Regions from separate parts of the Streptomyces sp. NPDC091682 genome, predicted to be linked through region 1. Evidence: riboswitches for the same ligand, from Rfam matches in the RefSeq annotation. Region 1 holds a riboswitch; the other holds the start of a gene.

Region 1 (4,031 bases):
CGTGATCGCCTGGCGGATCCACCAGGTCGCGTACGTGGAGAACTTGAAGCCCTTGGTGTAGTCGAACTTCTCCACGGCGCGGATCAGGCCGACGTTGCCCTCCTGGATCAGGTCCAGGAAGAGCATGCCGCGGCCCGTGTAGCGCTTGGCGAGGGAGACCACGAGGCGGAGGTTGGCCTCCAGCAGGTGGTTCTTCGCCCGGCGGCCGTCCTCGACCAGGATCTCGAGCTCGCGCTTGAAGGCGGGCTTGTGGTCCTCCTCCTCTTCGAGCTTGTACTCGGAGAAGAGACCCGCCTCGATGCGCTTGGCGAGCTCCACCTCCTGCTCGGCGTTGAGGAGCGGCACCTTGCCGATGAGCTTGAGGTAGTCCTTGACGGGGTCGGCGGTGGCGCCGGCCACCATGACCGTCTGCGCCGGAGCGTCGTCCTCGTCGTCGTCGGACAGGACGAAGCCCTGGGTGCCGCCGGCCTTGGGAGCCTCGTCCTCGGCCTCGTCGACCAGGTCCTCGGCAGCCCAGTCCTCGCCCTCGACGACGGGGGTCTCGCCCTCGTCGGCGTCCTTGGCGCTGGTCTTCTTCGCCGCGGTCTTCTTCACGGCGGTCTTCTTGGCGGCGGTCTTCTTGACCGTGCGCTTCTTCGGCTCGGCGGCGGCCTCGGCCGACGCCTCGTCCCCGATCGCGGCGGCCGACGAAGCGGATATCGCCGTGGCGGTGGTGGCAGCCGTGGCCGCGGTGGTGACCGCGGTCTTGCGGGCGCCGATGGGGCGCGGCGCGGCGGTGGCCTTCTTGGCCACGGTGCGGGCCGGTGCGGCGGCAGCCTTGCGGGGCTTCTTGGCGGCGGCCTTGGTGGCGGGCGCCGCGCTGACGTGAAGGGCGACACCCTCCTCGTCCAGGACCTGGTTCAGGCTGCGCAGGACCCGCTTCCACTGGTCCACCGGGATGCGGCCGGCCTCGAAGGCCTGGCGCACGTCGTCACCGTTGATGTGACCCTGCTCGCGGCCGCGCTCGACGAGCGCGACGAGGGCCTCGGATTCGGCGATCTCCGGAGGGAACGTACGGGACGGGCTGAGCGACACAAGGAGCCTCTCGTTGCGAACAGATAAGGGTGGGCGGGACATCATCGCGCGAACTCGGGAAACAGACCGGAGGGGGGGTCTGTATTCCGGGCCGCGCGAGGACACCTGTCGGTTCATCGCATGCCCGAGTCGATTCGTTACGCGCTGAATTGAGTGACCTGCGCCACGCTGTGGCCGCGCAACCGATCCGGCGCAGATCCGTCCGCCCTTCAGATCAGCCCGTTTTGCGGGCTTCGATGAGGAAGCGGGCGGTGTGAGCGACGAACGGACCTTCGCGTTCGATCTGTTCGTGGAGCTCGCGCAACCGGTCCCGGTACTGCCCGACCGTGAAGCCGGGCACCATCCAGATCACCTTCCGTAGGAAGTAGATCACGGCTCCGATGTCGTGGAACTCCGTGCGCAGTCGTTCGGAGCGCAGATCGAGGACTTCGAGGCCGGCCGCGGTGGCGTCGGCGACCGCGTCGTCGGGGTGCCGGCCGCGCCGGACCTCCTCCGGCTGCGGGCCGAGGAAGTACTCGACGAGCTCGAAGACGCTCGCCGGACCTACCTGCTGCGAGAGGTAGCTGCCGCCCGGCGTCAGCACCCGCGCGATCTCCTCCCACCAGATGGTCACCGGGTGCCGGCTGGTCACCAGCTCGAAGGCAGCGTCGCCGAAGGGCAGCGGCGGCTCGTCGGCGTCGGCGACCACCACGGCGCCCAGCGGGTGCAGCAGCCGCGTCGCCTTGTCGATGTTGGGCGGCCAGGACTCGGTGGCGACCATCAACGGTGGCAGCGGAGCGCATCCGGCCAGGACCTCACCCCCGCCGGTCTGGATGTCCAGCGCGGACCGGACCTGGGCCAGGCGCTCGCTCATCAGTTTCTGGTAGCCCCAGGAGGGGCGCTGCTCGGTGGCCCGGCCGTCGAGCCAGGAGAAGTCCCAGCCGTCCACGGAGACGGACTCGGCCTCGGCGACAAGATGGTCGAAAGTACGCGTCATGCCTTGATCGTCCCAGGTCGGACGCCCGACAACCACCGGATATGTCGACTACAGTGGTCGGCGGGCCGTGACTGGCGTTCGGGTGGATCACCACCGGGGAGCGGCCCGGCGTACCCGTGGACCTCCGGTACGTCGGCTGCCGCGCGCCTGGGCGAACCGCGATCCGCAGCGACGTTCAGGAGACCCCGTGACGACCGCCCAGACTGCCACCGCCCCTGCCACCGGCTCCGCCCGGCTGATGGACGGCACGGCCCTCGCCCGCCGCATTTCGGAGCAGACCGCCGCCCACGCGGCGAAGATCACGGAGCGCACCGGCACCGCGCCCTGTCTCGCGACCGTGCTGGTCGGCGAGGACCCGGCCTCCGTGACCTACGTCCGCATGAAGCAGAACCGCTGCGCCAAGGCCGGGATCACCTCCCGCCACGTCGAGCTGCCGGCCGAGACCACCACCGAGGAGCTGGTGGCCACCCTCACCGCGCTGTCCGAGGACCCGGAGATCAGCGGCATCCTGCTCCAGCACCCCGTCCCGCACCACATCGACGAGCGCGCCGCCTTCGAGGCCATCGCCCCGGGCAAGGACGTCGACGGGGTCACCATGCACTCCTTCGCCGCCATGGGCTTCGGGCTGCCGGGCTTCGTCTCCTGCACCCCCGGCGGCATCATGCGGCTGCTCGCCGCCTACGACGTCGACCTGACCGGGAAGCACGCCGTCGTCGTCGGCCGCAGCGCGATCCTCGGCAAGCCGGCCGGGATGCTGCTGCTGGAGCAGAACGCCACCGTCACCTACTGCCACTCGCGGACCCAGGACCTGCCCTCGATCGTGCGCCAGGCGGACGTGCTGGTCGCCGCCGTCGGCAAGGCCGAGTTCATCCGCGGCGAGGACATCAAGCCGGGCGCGGTGGTCCTGGACGCCGGGTACAACGAGGGCAACGTCGGCGACGTGCACTTCGAGTCGGCCGCCGCCCGGGCCTCGCTGATCACGCCGGTACCGGGTGGTGTCGGCCCGATGACCATCGCCGTACTGCTGGAGCAGACCGTGCAGGCGGCCGCCGCGCAGGCCGGACTGGACCTCGCGGAGCTCTGATCCCACCGCGCGGATCCCGCACACGCGCACGCACGCCCCGGCCTCGGTCCGGGGCGTCGTGCTTTCCCCGGGAGCCGGGAGCCGGGAGCCGGGAGCCGGTCCGGACGTCCGGGATCCGTGCGCCTCAGGCACCGACCGGGTCGAGTCCGGCGACGGCCCGCTCGGCGGCGGTGAGCGGCGGCGCCTTCAGCGCGCCCCGGTCCGAGGTGCGCAGGACGTGCCAGACCATCGAGGGGCGGATCCAGTGGGTGGGCGCGGTGCTCATGGTGATGACCTCGAACAGGGCGGCGGTGAGCGCCTCATCGGTCGTGGCTCCCGTCATCAGCCGGTCGACGTACCGGTTGAGCAGGCCGGTGCCGGCGCGCGGCTCCATCCCGGTGGCCCCCGGGTAGAGGATGTCCTGCGACGTGGCGAGCTCCCAGGCGGTGCTGACCTGCGGGGCGATCGCACGCTGCGCCTCGCGGCCGATGCCGGGATGCTCCAGCCCCTTCGCCCGCAGCAGGGTGCGTACGGCCAGGATGCCCTGGGCCGCGACGGACATGCCCTGTCCGTACAGCGGGTTGAAGGTGGCGACGGAGTCGCCGACGGCGAAGAACCCGTCGGGCAGCTCGGCCTTCTCGAAGTAGATCCGGCGGTTGGCGGTGCCCTGGGTGACGGCGACGTCCGTCAGGGGCTTGCGGCCCTCCAGGAGCTCACCGACGATCGGGTCGCGGACGGCCTTGGCGAACGGGATGAACGCGTCGGGGTCGTCGGTCGGCTGGCCGCCCCGGGTCCCGGAGAGGGTGGCCTGCCACTGGCCGTTCTCGATGGGCACGACCGTGGCCGTCCGGCCCGGGACGGGCACCCGGGGGTCGGACTGGATGTTGACGATGGGGAAGCCCATCTCGTGGGCTCCGG
Region 2 (4,031 bases), on a different contig from region 1:
CAGGGTGAAGGTCCGGCCGTAGCGCTGGTTGAAGCGCTCCGCCAGGTCGCGGGTCAGCTCGATGTGCTGGCGCTGGTCCTCGCCTACGGGGACGGCGTTCGCCTGGTAGAGCAGGATGTCGGCGACCTGGAGGATCGGGTACGTGAACAGGCCGACGCTGGCGCTGTTGACGCCGCCCTTGGCGGACTTGTCCTTGAACTGGGTCATCCGGCTGGCCTCGCCGAACCCGGTGATGCAGTTCATGACCCAGCCGAGCTGCGCGTGCTCCGGCACGTGGCTCTGGACGAAGAGCGTGCAGCGCTCGGGGTCCAGGCCGGCGGCCAGCAGCTGGGCGGCGGAGAGGCGGGTGTTCGCGCGCAGATCCTTCGGATCCTGCGGCATGGTGATCGCGTGCAGGTCGACCACCATGTAGAAGGCGTCGTGCGTCTCCTGCAGGGCGACGTACTGGCGGATGGCTCCGAGGTAGTTCCCGAGGTGGAACGAACCGGAGGTGGGCTGGATGCCGGAGAGCGCGCGAGGACGATCAGAAGCCATGGCTTCATTCTCTCAGGTGCGGGGGCGGGCCCGTGCCCGCCGCCGGCCGGATCCCCCACCCGCGCCTCGATCGCAGGCGGGGCCGGAATTTCCGGCCCCGCCTGCGATCGGGGCGATCGGGCCGCCGGTCAGGCGAGCGGCAGGCCCGGGGCCGGGAAGGCGGCCATCAGGTCCGTCACCTCGGCACGGATCACGGCGAGGGCCTGCTCGTCACCCTTCGCGGCGGCGTCGACCGCGCGCGAGATCCAGTCCGCCACCACCGGCATGTGCTCCGTGGACAGCCCGCGGGACGTCAGCGACGGCGTACCGATCCGCACCCCCGAGGGATCGAACGGCTTGCGCGGGTCGAACGGCACCGTGTTGTAGTTCACGACGATGCCCGCCCGGTCCAGAGCCTTGGCCGCGATCTTGCCCGGCACGTCCTTGCCCGTCAGGTCGATCAGGATCAGGTGATTGTCCGTACCGCCCGAGACCAGGTCGAAGCCCTTCTGCAGCAGCGCCGCGGCCAGCGCCTTGGCGTTGGCGACGACCTGGTGCGCGTACGCCGTGAAGGACGGCTGGGCCGCCTCGTGCAGCGCCACCGCGATACCGGCGGTCGTCTGGTTGTGCGGGCCGCCCTGCAGGCCCGGGAAGACCGCCTTGTCGATGGCCTTCGCGTGCTCTTCCCGGCACATCAGCATCGCGCCCCGCGGACCGCGCAGGGTCTTGTGCGTGGTGGTGGAGATGACGTCGACGTGGTCCGCCGGGGACGGGTGCGCGCCGCCCGCGATCAGACCCGCGATGTGGGCCACGTCGGCGACCAGGATCGAGCCCGCCTCGCGGGCGATCTCGGCGAAGGCGGCGAAGTCGATGGTCCTCGGCAGGGCGGTACCGCCGCAGAAGATCACCTTGGGGCGCTCGGCGAGGGCCAGCTCGCGCACCGCGTCGTAGTCGATCAGGCCGGTGTCGGCCCGGACGCCGTACTGCACGCCCCGGAACCAGGAGCCGGTCGCCGAGACGCCCCAGCCGTGGGTGAGGTGCCCGCCCATCGGCAGGGCCATGCCCATCACCGTGTCGCCCGGCTTCGCGAAGGCCAGGTACACGGCCAGGTTGGCCGGCGAGCCGGAATACGGCTGCACGTTGGCGTGGTCCACGCCGAACAGGCCCTTGGCCCGTTCGATCGCCAGCGCCTCGACGCGGTCGATGTTCTGCTGGCCCTCGTAGTAGCGGCGGCCGGGGTAGCCCTCGCTGTACTTGTTCTGCAGCACGGTGCCGGAGGCTTCGAGGACGGCCGCGGACACGTAGTTCTCACTGGGGATCAGGCGCAGGGTCTGTGCCTGCAGCACTTCCTCGGCGGCGACGAAGGACGCCAGCTCGGGGTCGGTGGAGAGAAGGGCGGGATGGCGGCTCGCGGACATGGCGGGCTCCTCCGGGGTCGATGTGATCGGTACCCCGCGAGGCCCAGGCGAGCGGCCCTGTATGCGGTCGAGCGCGCACGACTCCCCCGGAGTTGGTTCTCCGTACGCCAGTCGCCGTGCGTACCGGACACCTTAGCGGGCGCGCCGGGAGAGAGGTTTCTGCGTCCGCGATACGAGCGACGATAAGAAGGTGACGCCACCCTCGTCACCGCTGCACCCGGCGCTTCATCCCGCCCGGACGGACGATCGGAGACCCCGTGTCGACAACTGCTGATGCCATCCGCTCCGCCGACGCGCACAGTGCGCACAATTACCACCCGCTGCCCCTGGTCGTCGCGTCGGCGGAAGGCGCCTGGATGACCGATGTCGAGGGCCGCAGATACCTCGACATGCTCGCCGGGTACTCGGCCCTCAACTTCGGGCACGGCAACCGCCGTCTGATCGACGCGGCCCACGCCCAGTTGGAGCGGGTCACGCTCACCTCGCGCGCCTTCCACCACGACCGGTTCGCCGACTTCTGTACCGAGCTCGCCGCGCTGTGCGGCAAGGAGATGGTGCTCCCCATGAACACGGGGGCGGAGGCCGTGGAGACGGCGGTGAAGACCGCCCGCAAGTGGGGTTACGAGGTCAAGGGCGTCCCGGACGGGCACGCCAAGATCGTGGTCGCCGCCGACAACTTCCACGGGCGGACCACGACCGTCGTCTCCTTCTCCACGGACCACGACGCCCGCGACCACTTCGGCCCGTACACGCCGGGCTTCGAGATCGTTCCGTACGGGGACCTCACCGCGCTGTCCCACGCCGTCACCGAGAACACGGTGGCCGTGCTGCTGGAGCCGATCCAGGGCGAGGCGGGGGTGCTGGTGCCGCCCGCCGGGTACCTGAGCGGCGTACGGGAGCTGACCCGCGAGCGGAACGTCCTGTTCATGGCGGACGAGATCCAGTCGGGGCTGGGGCGGACCGGCCGGACCTTCGCGTGCGAGCACGAGGGCGTCGTCCCGGACGTCTACATCCTCGGCAAGGCGCTCGGCGGCGGCGTGGTGCCGGTGTCCGCCGTGGTCGCCGACCGCGACGTGCTCGGGGTGTTCCGGCCCGGGCAGCACGGATCCACCTTCGGCGGGAACCCGCTCGCGTGCGCGGTCGCGCTGGAGGTCATCGCGATGCTCCGGACCGGCGAGTTCCAGGGCCGCGCCACCGAGCTGGGCGAGCACCTGCACCGGGAACTGAACCTGCTGGTCGGCGGGGGCGCGGTGACCGCGGTGCGCGGCCGCGGGCTGTGGGCGGGCGTCGACATCGACCCCTCGCGCGGCACCGGCCGGGAGATCTCCGAGAAGCTGATGGAGCTCGGGGTGCTGGTGAAGGACACCCACGGGTCGACGATCCGGATCGCCCCGCCGCTGGTGATCAGCAAGGAGGACCTGGACTGGGGCCTGGCCCAGCTCCGCTCGGTGCTCGGCGCTTAGGGTCGCCCGGTCCGGTCAGAGGATGACGTGGGGCAGGAAGCGGGCGTACTCGTCCGTGACCGGCCCCGCCGATTCGCGGATGCCGAGCCCCGCCGCCTCGTCCTCGACGACCCATGCACCGAGCACCACCCGGTTGCCGTCGAAGTCGGGCAGCGGGGCCAGGCCCTGGAAGCAGTACCGCTCCCCGTCCTGCGGTACGAACGGCTCGTCGCCCCCGCCCGCCCCGTGCAGGGTGACCCCCGCGCCCTCACGGCCGAGGAGGGGCTTGGCCACGTAGCCGGCGGACCCGGGCTCGGCGAGCTCGCGCGGGCCGTCGAGGTAGGCGGGCAGCAGGTTGGGGTGCTCCGGGAAGAGCTCCCACAGGATCGCGAGCAGCGCCTTGTTGGACAGCAGCATCTTCCACAGCGGCTCGATCCAGCAGGTGGAGCCGGAGCCGCCGCCGTGGTCGTACGTGCCGAGGACGTGCGGGCCGAACTCGTCCTCGGCCAGCCACTCCCACGGGTAGAGCTTGAAGCAGGAGCGGATGAAGCGGAGCTTCTCGTCCACGAACCGGCCGGACAGGCTGTCCCAGCCGATCTGCTCGACGGACAGGGCCTGGGTGTCCAGGCCGGCCTGCTCGGCGGTCTCCTGGAGGTAG

What was found. Region 1 has a riboswitch for ZMP and ZTP ahead of ACIQK6_RS34795 (bifunctional 5,10-methylenetetrahydrofolate dehydrogenase/5,10-methenyltetrahydrofolate cyclohydrolase). Riboswitches for the same ligand answer to the same signal wherever they lie in the genome.
Region 2: linked by a shared signal. The riboswitch ahead of glyA (serine hydroxymethyltransferase) and the one ahead of ACIQK6_RS34795 (bifunctional 5,10-methylenetetrahydrofolate dehydrogenase/5,10-methenyltetrahydrofolate cyclohydrolase) in region 1 are both predicted to bind ZMP and ZTP.

The regions. Positions count from the first base shown of each region.
Region 1 covers NZ_JBIVTH010000021.1:96,224-100,254, reverse strand. The annotation lists gene ACIQK6_RS34805 (RNA polymerase sigma factor) at 1-1,074, opposite strand, end outside; gene ACIQK6_RS34800 (class I SAM-dependent methyltransferase) at 1,289-2,050, opposite strand; ZMP/ZTP riboswitch at 2,108-2,210, shown strand; gene ACIQK6_RS34795 (bifunctional 5,10-methylenetetrahydrofolate dehydrogenase/5,10-methenyltetrahydrofolate cyclohydrolase) at 2,289-3,134, shown strand; gene ACIQK6_RS34790 (FAD-dependent oxidoreductase) at 3,259-4,031, opposite strand, start outside.
Region 2 covers NZ_JBIVTH010000001.1:164,078-168,108, reverse strand. The annotation lists gene trpS (tryptophan--tRNA ligase) at 1-534, opposite strand, end outside; gene glyA (serine hydroxymethyltransferase) at 663-1,931, opposite strand; ZMP/ZTP riboswitch at 1,966-2,056, opposite strand; gene rocD (ornithine--oxo-acid transaminase) at 2,189-3,394, shown strand; gene ACIQK6_RS00780 (glutathionylspermidine synthase family protein) at 3,410-4,031, opposite strand, start outside.